Regions from separate parts of the Bacillus sp. SSR7 genome, predicted to be linked through region 1. Evidence: predicted binding sites of a transcription regulator. Region 1 holds the regulator's gene; the other holds the start of a gene.
What was found. Region 1 encodes LexA, which represses DNA repair genes until DNA is damaged. Its sites were predicted from a motif close to CGAACATATGTTCG; they were not measured.
Positions count from the first base shown of each region.

Region 2: recA (recombinase RecA) is a predicted target of LexA. The motif match lies at 2,075-2,088, and genes of this name have one in related genera.

Region 1 is NZ_JBVVXV010000005.1:8,722-13,160, reverse strand. It holds gene AC0NJG_RS11465 (bifunctional metallophosphatase/5'-nucleotidase) at 1-418, shown strand, start outside; gene AC0NJG_RS11460 (DUF896 domain-containing protein) at 442-681, opposite strand; gene AC0NJG_RS11455 (YneB family resolvase-like protein) at 727-1,383, opposite strand; gene lexA (transcriptional repressor LexA) at 1,525-2,145, shown strand; gene AC0NJG_RS11445 (DUF4097 family beta strand repeat-containing protein) at 2,232-3,038, opposite strand; gene AC0NJG_RS11440 (DUF1700 domain-containing protein) at 3,039-3,581, opposite strand; gene AC0NJG_RS11435 (PadR family transcriptional regulator) at 3,574-3,897, opposite strand; gene glnA (type I glutamate--ammonia ligase) at 4,276-4,439, opposite strand, start outside.
Region 2 is NZ_JBVVXV010000010.1:115,024-119,462, forward strand. It holds gene AC0NJG_RS17945 (helix-turn-helix domain-containing protein) at 1-113, shown strand, start outside; gene pgsA (CDP-diacylglycerol--glycerol-3-phosphate 3-phosphatidyltransferase) at 177-755, shown strand; gene cinA (competence/damage-inducible protein CinA) at 776-2,014, shown strand; gene recA (recombinase RecA) at 2,159-3,190, shown strand; gene rny (ribonuclease Y) at 3,672-4,439, shown strand, end outside.

The sequences.
Region 1 (4,439 bases):
AACTGGCTCAGATATAAAAGATGCTCTCGAACTCTCTGCTTCTTATTTCACATTAAAAGAAAATGGATCTATCATCGTAAACCCTACCTTTATAGAACCAAAGCCGCAACACTATAATTACGATATGTGGGAAGGAATTTCGTACGTATTAAACATTTCAAAACCAATTGGCGAAAGAGTAGAATCTTTACAACATAAAGGCACTCCTCTTAATATGAACGAAGAATATGACGTCGTTATGAATAATTATCGCGCAAGCGGCGGAGGGAACTTCTTTATGTTTCAAAATAAGCCCGTAATAAAAGACATACCAACAGATATGTCTGAACTTATCGCTAACTATATATTGAAACATAAAAAGATAGAAGCAACAGTTAATAACAACTGGAAAGTTATTACTAACGATTATAATAAATAAAAAAGATGGGCTTCGCCCATCTTTTAGTTTAATTTTGCATTATCTTGCTTTTTTAAAGCTTTTAATTTCGCCGGTGTAACATCAGTACCTTGTTCGTTAACGACTTTAATTCCTTTTAGTTCGTTTAACATATTTTGACGAAATCCTTTTAAATATTGTTCACGTAGCGATTGACGCTCACGTTGTTCTTCTTCAGTTAAACCTTCAGCTTTTGCTTTTTTCGCTAAGAAGTTAATGCGTTCAACGAGTTCGTGACTAAGCATCTCGAATCCCCCTTCTAATCAAAACTGATTATTATCATACAATAGTTACTCTTCTTTATCAAGCAATTGCTTTGTATACTCTACATATCTACGATGTACCGTCGCTTTTGAAACATTATGACCAAAGCCACGTAGTGTTGCTGCAATTTCTTCAAAAGTAAGTTCACTCTTACGCAAACGTACAATTTCCTCAATTGGCACTTCTTTCTTCTCTCGTCCTACACTTAAATGACGATTCTTTAAATTATTTTCTGGACGATAGCCTTTTTCTACTGCTCGTTGCATACCACGTTTAATTTTTAAATTATGAATCTTTCTTTGATACTCTTCAACAATACCAATAATATCTAATACCATTGAATCAGAATCCGACAATTGCAATTCACCATTATGTGTATGCGTATATACTTTTATTCCTTCTTTATGTAAACAGTGCATTAACGCAATCTTTGCATTCCCCCTACCAAGGCGCGTTTCATCTTGTATAAGTAGCACATCAATTTGTTCGTCTCGAATTGTATCTAACACTTCTAATATGCCGTCACGTTCAATTGTATAGCCACTAGCCTGTTCCTCAATCACCTTAGTAACATTCATTTGATAGCGCTCCGCTAAATGCAATAATTCATCTTTTTGACGTACTAATGATGTTTCTTGTGCTTCTTTTGTTGTACTCACACGCGCATAAATAATTGCATTCATTATGAACCCCTCTTTCTCACTATAATTTCCCTTTAGTGTAACATAAATTCGCCTTTTGTTCGAACTTATGTTTGTAGAATGTTTTTTCACATGTTATACTTATTAATAAGAAAAATGAAAGAAAACGAGGTGTTAGAAAACATGGAAAAGTTAACGAAACGCCAGCAAGACATTCTCGACTTTATTAAGCTAAAAGTACAAGAAAAAGGATATCCACCTTCCGTACGTGAAATTGGTCAAGCAGTCGGCCTCGCTTCTAGTTCTACAGTGCACGGACATTTATCAAGATTAGAAGAAAAAGGATACATTCGACGCGATCCAACAAAACCACGTGCAATTGAAATTTTAGGTGAAGACCGAATGGATACAGAAACACAATCTGTTATTCAAGTTCCAATTGTCGGGAAAGTTACTGCTGGATTACCAATTACAGCAGTCGAAAGCGTTGAGGAACACTTCCCTCTTCCAGCTAGCATTGTCGCAGGAGCAGATCAAGTGTTTATGTTACGTATTTCTGGAGATAGTATGATTGAAGCTGGTATTTTCGATGGAGATTTAGTTGTTGTTCGCCAACAACAGTCTGCATATAATGGTGAAATTGTAGTCGCTTTAACAGAAGATAATGAAGCAACTGTTAAACGTTTCTATAAAGAAAAAGACCATTTCCGTCTACAACCGGAAAACTCTTCATTAGAACCTATCATTTTAAAACAAGTGTCAGTTATCGGTAAAGTAATTGGCGTATATCGTGATTTACATTAAGAATATAAAAGAAGATAATTACCCTATTCATATACGGTAATTATCTTCTTTTTTGTATTTTGATAGATTTTCATACATTCTATTTCTTATGAACGCGTTTCAATCGTCACATCGCCCGCAGCTGTTTTACCACTAATCTTTTTACTCCCCTTGCCAATTGTTACGTCTTTATTTTCTTTATTAAAAATTGTTACATCCCCGGCAGCACTTTGCCCAGTAATTACCGCATCTTTTGGTTTTTCCGATAAAGTAATATTTATATCTCCCGCAGTTGAACTTGCTTCTAGATTATACGTAGAATCATGATCTAGAATATTTATTTCCCCACTGGTCGTTTTTGCAGTCACTTTCCCTATTACTTTTTTAAAGTTTACTTCACCAGCTTTTGTAGATCCCTCCACATTCTTAGCCGTTACATGCTTCAAATCCACTTCTCCAGTAAGTGTTCTAGCACTTACACGGTCACTTTTCACATCACTTATTTCAATTTGTCCAGCAGATGAATTTACTTTTACATCTTGGTAAGAGCGTTCAGGCACAAGGAGAGTCACTGTAGACGTTTGAAACCTAAAATCGTAAAAGGAAAAATCAAATGAAGCACCTTTTTCTCTTTCTCCAATGATTTTTAATGTATCACCATCTTCAGTAATACGAATCTCTTGTTTACGCGCATCTCCTGATTGCTTTACATAAAAAGAAGCGTCAGAAGATTTTTGGACAACAATATCCCCGACATCTAACTTAACTTCTATATTTTTTAGTGTTTCATTTTTAATTTTATCTTCTTTGTTTCCTTCTTCTGCAGCTTGCACTGCTTTTTCATATGTTTGTGAAATCCCAATTACTCCAATAATGATACAAGCAATTGCTGCTAACAATATTTTTTTCATCATCTACTCCCCTTTTATCATTTTGAAGTTCCATATTACATAACGTACACAAAGCCTTTTAAACCACTTCGTACTATAATAAGCAATCATACATAACAACAAACCTACTCCAACAAAAGTTATACTAACGAATAAATCCAACCATATAAAAGTACCCACAAAAACTTTTCCAATAACAAAAAATGGTGTCACTACACTAGCAATCCCACCGACCCAAAAAGAAAATATAAAAGCAATAATTGCAACTAAAGGGCCTAACACAATAATAAAATTAAACAAACTAAGTCCAATCGCTGCCATGACAGCTCTTGTCACATTTGAAGTCGACGGGTCTTTTTTCATTTCATCGAAACGATATAAAGCGAGTAATTCTTTTGCAATTACTTTCGGAGAGCCAAGCCCCTTTATTATTTCCGATTCAGTTTTCCCCTCTTCTATCCCAAACTGAAAATGCTCTTCATAATCAAATAAAATATCTTTTCTTTCTTCGTCCGGTAACTTTCTAAGGTGACTTGATAATTCCTTAAGAAACTGTTCTTTACTCATCCCATTCCACCCCTTCAATAATTTCTTGTACACCTTTCGCAAAATCACGCCACTCTGTTACTAACACATTCAGTTGCGTTTCCCCTTGCTCAGTTAGTTGATAATATTTGCGAGGTGGCCCCTCCGTAGATTCTTTTAAATACGTTTGAAAATATCCTTCTTTCGTTAAACGGCGTAATAAAGGATATACTGACCCTTCCGATATTAAAAATTTATTTGAGATTTGTTGAACAAGTTCATAACCGTAACAATCCTTACGTTTCACAAGTGCCAATACACACAGTTCTAACACACCTTTTTTAAACTGAACGTTCAAGGACAATCCCCCTTTCTCATTTCAGTACTGTTCAATACACGGTACCAGACATATCCATAATATACCACTTAGTATTATTTATTGCAAGGTACTATAGTTTTAAACAATCGAACTTTAGTATTAAACATATCCAATACCGAACACAACATATCGTACAATTTTTTATACCTATAGATATTACGCATGTTACTTTTACTTATCCACCCTTTTGGAACACAAAGCAATTCGAATTTCACCACGTTACATTAAAGATATGGAATAGAAATTCAAATACCGTCATATTTTTTTCAGGCATCTATTCAATTCATTTCAACTAACACCTATATTGCCGACAAATAAAAAAGCCCTGATACCGTAGTATCAGGGCTTCCTCACCTCTTAGTATAGAGACATATATTGATCGCGTTCCCATTGGTGAACTTGTGTGCGGAAGATATCCCACTCAATTTCCTTCGCTTCGATGAAGTGCTCAAGTAAATGGTCACCTAGTGCACCACATACCACTTCATTTGATTGTAACGTAACTAAAGCTTGCGCTAATG
Region 2 (4,439 bases), on a different contig from region 1:
ATGTTGAAGTTAAACTGAATGGCCAAGTGGTCGCTTACCCATTGGATCCAGAAAAAGAACTTCACCAAAGATTGGTGATAAAAAACCAAGGGGTAGAGCAACCTGCACAATAACAGTCATCGCTTCGATGACTTTTTTCAATGAACAAATGTTTTTGATATGATGGAGGAATAGCTGTGAATTTACCAAATAAAATTACAATATCTAGAATCTGCTTAATTCCAATTTTTATGGTAATTATGTTAGCACCCTTTGATTGGGGTTCATACACAATTGGTGATGTTGATTTACCAATTCAACATTTAGTAGGAGCGCTTATCTTTATTGTTGCTTCGGCTACAGATTGGATTGATGGACATTACGCAAGAAAGTATAATCTTGTAACGAATTTAGGGAAGTTCCTTGACCCGTTAGCGGATAAATTACTTGTTTCAGCGGCACTTATCACGTTAGTTGAGATGCAATATGTACCTGCTTGGATCGTTATTGTTATTATAAGCCGTGAGTTTGCGGTAACTGGTTTACGTCTTGTACTTGCTGGAACAGGGGAAGTAGTTGCGGCAAATCAGCTAGGGAAAATTAAGACATGGACACAAATTATCGCGATTGCGGCATACTTATTACACGATGTACCTTTAAATTTAATCCATATTCCGGTTGCTGATATCTTTATATGGATTGCATTAATTTTTACTGTTATTTCAGGATGGGATTATTTCTGGAAAAATAGAGCTGCTTTTGTAAACTCAAAATAGAAGTTTATGGGGGAATTGGGATGAATGCTGAAATTATTGCGGTTGGAACGGAATTATTACTTGGACAAATTGCAAATACAAACGCCCAGTTTTTATCTGAAAAGTTAGCTTCAATTGGCATTAATGTGTACTACCATACTGTAGTTGGAGATAATAACAAACGATTACAGCAGGCGATTGAAGTTGCAGAAGAACGTGCGGATATGCTTATTTTTACAGGTGGATTAGGCCCGACAAAAGATGATTTGACGAAGGAAACAATTGCGTCTAGCTTAGGGGAAGAGCTTGTATATGACGAAAATGCATTAGCATTAATAAGCGATTATTTTAAGCGTACAGGTCGTGAGTTCACTGAAAATAATAAAAAGCAGGCACTCGTTTTAAATGGAGCAACTGTATTTGCAAATGATCACGGTATGGCACCTGGTATGGGTTTAAATAAGAACGGAAAAGTTTATATCTTATTACCAGGACCGCCGAAAGAAATGAGGCCAATGTATGTAAGTTATGTAGAGCCTTTTTTACGTAACTTTACAACAGGAGAAAACATTTATTCTCGCGTGCTTCGCTTCTTTGGAATTGGGGAATCTCAATTAGAGGTGAAAGTTCAAGATTTAATTGATGGACAAACGAACCCGACAATCGCCCCGCTTGCGAGTGATGGAGAAGTGACATTACGTTTAACTGCGAAGCATCAAAATGCTCATGAAGCGGAGAAACTCATTCAGCATATGGAAGATTTGATTTTAGAAAGAGTAGGAGAATTTTTCTACGGGTATGACCAAGAGTTTCTGCACTATAAGGCGATAGAGTTATTGAAGAAAAAAGGATTAACTTTAGCATGTGCAGAAAGTTTAACAGGTGGTCTCTTCGGTAATCAAGTAACAGAAAGTGCTGGTGTGTCTTCCGTATTTAAAGGCGGTGTCATTTGTTATCATAATGATGTGAAGCAACATGTTTTACATGTACCTGAGGAAGTGTTGTCTACTGACGGTGCAGTTAGTAAAGAATGTGCTCGTTATCTTGCGGAAAATGTTAAAGAATTATTAAAAGCGGATATCGGAATTAGTTTCACTGGGGTAGCAGGGCCAGATGCTTCAGAACATAAAGAGCCGGGAACAGTATTTGTTGGATTGGCGATGAAAGATGAACCAACTGTAGTCTTTCCTCTAAATTTAAGCGGAAGTCGTCAACAAATTAGGGAACGCTCAGCAAAATATGGATTTTATCATTTGTATAAAAAGCTAGAAGAGATATAAGTCTCTTTTAGCTTTTTTTAATGGCTAAATGCGGTTTTATTTAATGGAAAATAAAAAAATCGAATAAATGTTCGATTTTTGTTGGCAAATTGAATTGAAAATAGGTATAATAAGATTAGCAATTCAGTTAAGGAGGAATTTTGAATGAGTGATCGTCAAGCGGCATTAGATATGGCGTTAAAACAAATAGAGAAGCAATTCGGTAAAGGTTCAATTATGAAATTAGGAGAACAAGCGGAGCGTAGAGTTTCTACAGTTTCTAGTGGTTCTTTAGCACTTGATGTGGCATTAGGGGTAGGCGGATACCCACGCGGCCGTATTATCGAGATTTATGGACCTGAGAGTTCAGGTAAAACAACAGTTTCATTACATGCAATTGCAGAGGTACAGCGTCAAGGTGGACAAGCAGCATTCATTGATGCGGAGCATGCAATGGATCCTGTATATGCACAAAAATTAGGTGTTAACATCGATGAATTACTATTATCACAACCTGATACAGGGGAGCAAGGTTTAGAAATCGCGGAAGCACTTGTACGAAGTGGTGCGGTTGATATTATCGTAATTGACTCTGTAGCAGCTCTTGTACCGAAAGCTGAGATTGAAGGAGACATGGGTGACTCACACGTAGGTTTACAAGCTCGTTTAATGTCTCAAGCACTTCGTAAACTTTCAGGTGCAATCAATAAATCAAAAACAATCGCAATCTTTATTAACCAAATTCGTGAAAAAGTTGGGGTTATGTTCGGAAACCCAGAAACAACTCCAGGTGGTCGTGCATTGAAATTCTATTCAACTGTTCGTCTTGAAGTGCGTCGTGCGGAGCAATTAAAACAAGGTAACGACATTGTTGGTAATAAAACAAAAGTAAAAGTAGTTAAAAATAAAGTGGCACCACCATTCCGTGTTGCGGAAGTTGATATTATGTACGGAGAAGGTATTTCAAGAGAAGGTGAAATCTTGGATATGGCTTCTGAACTTGATATCGTTCAAAAGAGCGGTGCTTGGTACTCTTATAATGAAGAACGCTTAGGACAAGGTCGTGAAAATTCGAAGCAGTTCTTAAAAGAAAATACGGATTTAAGAGAAGAAATTGCCTTCTTTATTCGTGAGCATCACGGAATTAGCGAAGATTCAGGTGCTGAAGGTATGGAAGATCCAAGTCTTCTTGATTAAAAATAAAAGACACGGCTTCGTGTCTTTTATTTTTGTATCATTATGAAAGCGTTCTATATCGTTGGAGATAAAATATTTAATCTACCTAAAAGATTATGTATAAAGAGGGATATATGCACGTTTTACATAAATAAACTGGAATTTACTAAGGTTTTCCAGGATAATATGCTGTCTGCTTTTTACATTCATATATAAATTAGGACTGAAGGTAAAGAAAGTAAAAGTAGACAACGCTTGACAATGAAAATTGCGATAGATACAATGAGAATGTATATTTTTTCTTATATACGAAACACTCTTCTCAAGAAGAGAAGTAATATTCGGAGTAAGACTTAAATCTTGCCGAAATAATAATATGACATTTTAATTGTGAAATGAAGAAAGTCCCTTAAAAAAGCGGGACGACGGTCTTTGCTGTATGTTGGTATTCAATGTACATGCCGACAGTCTTTTTTCATTCATAGCAAGGGGAGGTGAAATCATGAGTAGTACTGCAGTTTGGATACTCATCTCCATTTTGCTTGCAACAGTCGGTGCAGTTGTTGGCTTTTTTGTTCGAAAGTCTATTGCTGAAGCGAAGATTAATGGTGCAGCTAATGAAGCGAAACGTATTATAGATGAAGCGAATCGTGAGGCTGAAGCACTTAAGAAAGAAGCGCTTTTAGAAGCAAAGGATGAAATTCATACACTTCGTACAGAAGCTGAATTAGAAATTCGTGACCGTAGAAGCGAATTACAAAAACAAGAAAATCGTTTAATGCAAAAAGAAGAGAACCTTGATCGTAAAGACGAAACGCTCGATAAACGCGAGCTACAGTTAGAAAAGAAAGAGGATTCTCTTGTAGCGAGACAACAACAGATTGAAGAGTTGGAAAGCAAAGTGGGAGAGTTAGTTCAAAAGCAACAAACAGAATTAGAGCGCATTTCCAATCTGACACGCGAACAAGCGAAAGCAATTATTCTTGGTAAAGTAGAAAGTGAAGTTTCTCATGAAATTGCCGTAATGGTAAAAGAAAGTGAAGTTCGTGCGAAAGAAGAAGCGGATAAGAAAGCAAAAGAGATTTTATCTCTTGCAATGCAAAGATGTGCAGCTGATCATGTTGCTGAAACAACCGTTTCGGTTGTAAATCTTCCAAATGACGAAATGAAGGGACGTATTATCGGGCGTGAAGGTCGTAATATTCGTACGTTAGAAACGTTAACGGGTATTGACTTAATTATCGATGATACACCAGAGGCGGTAATCCTT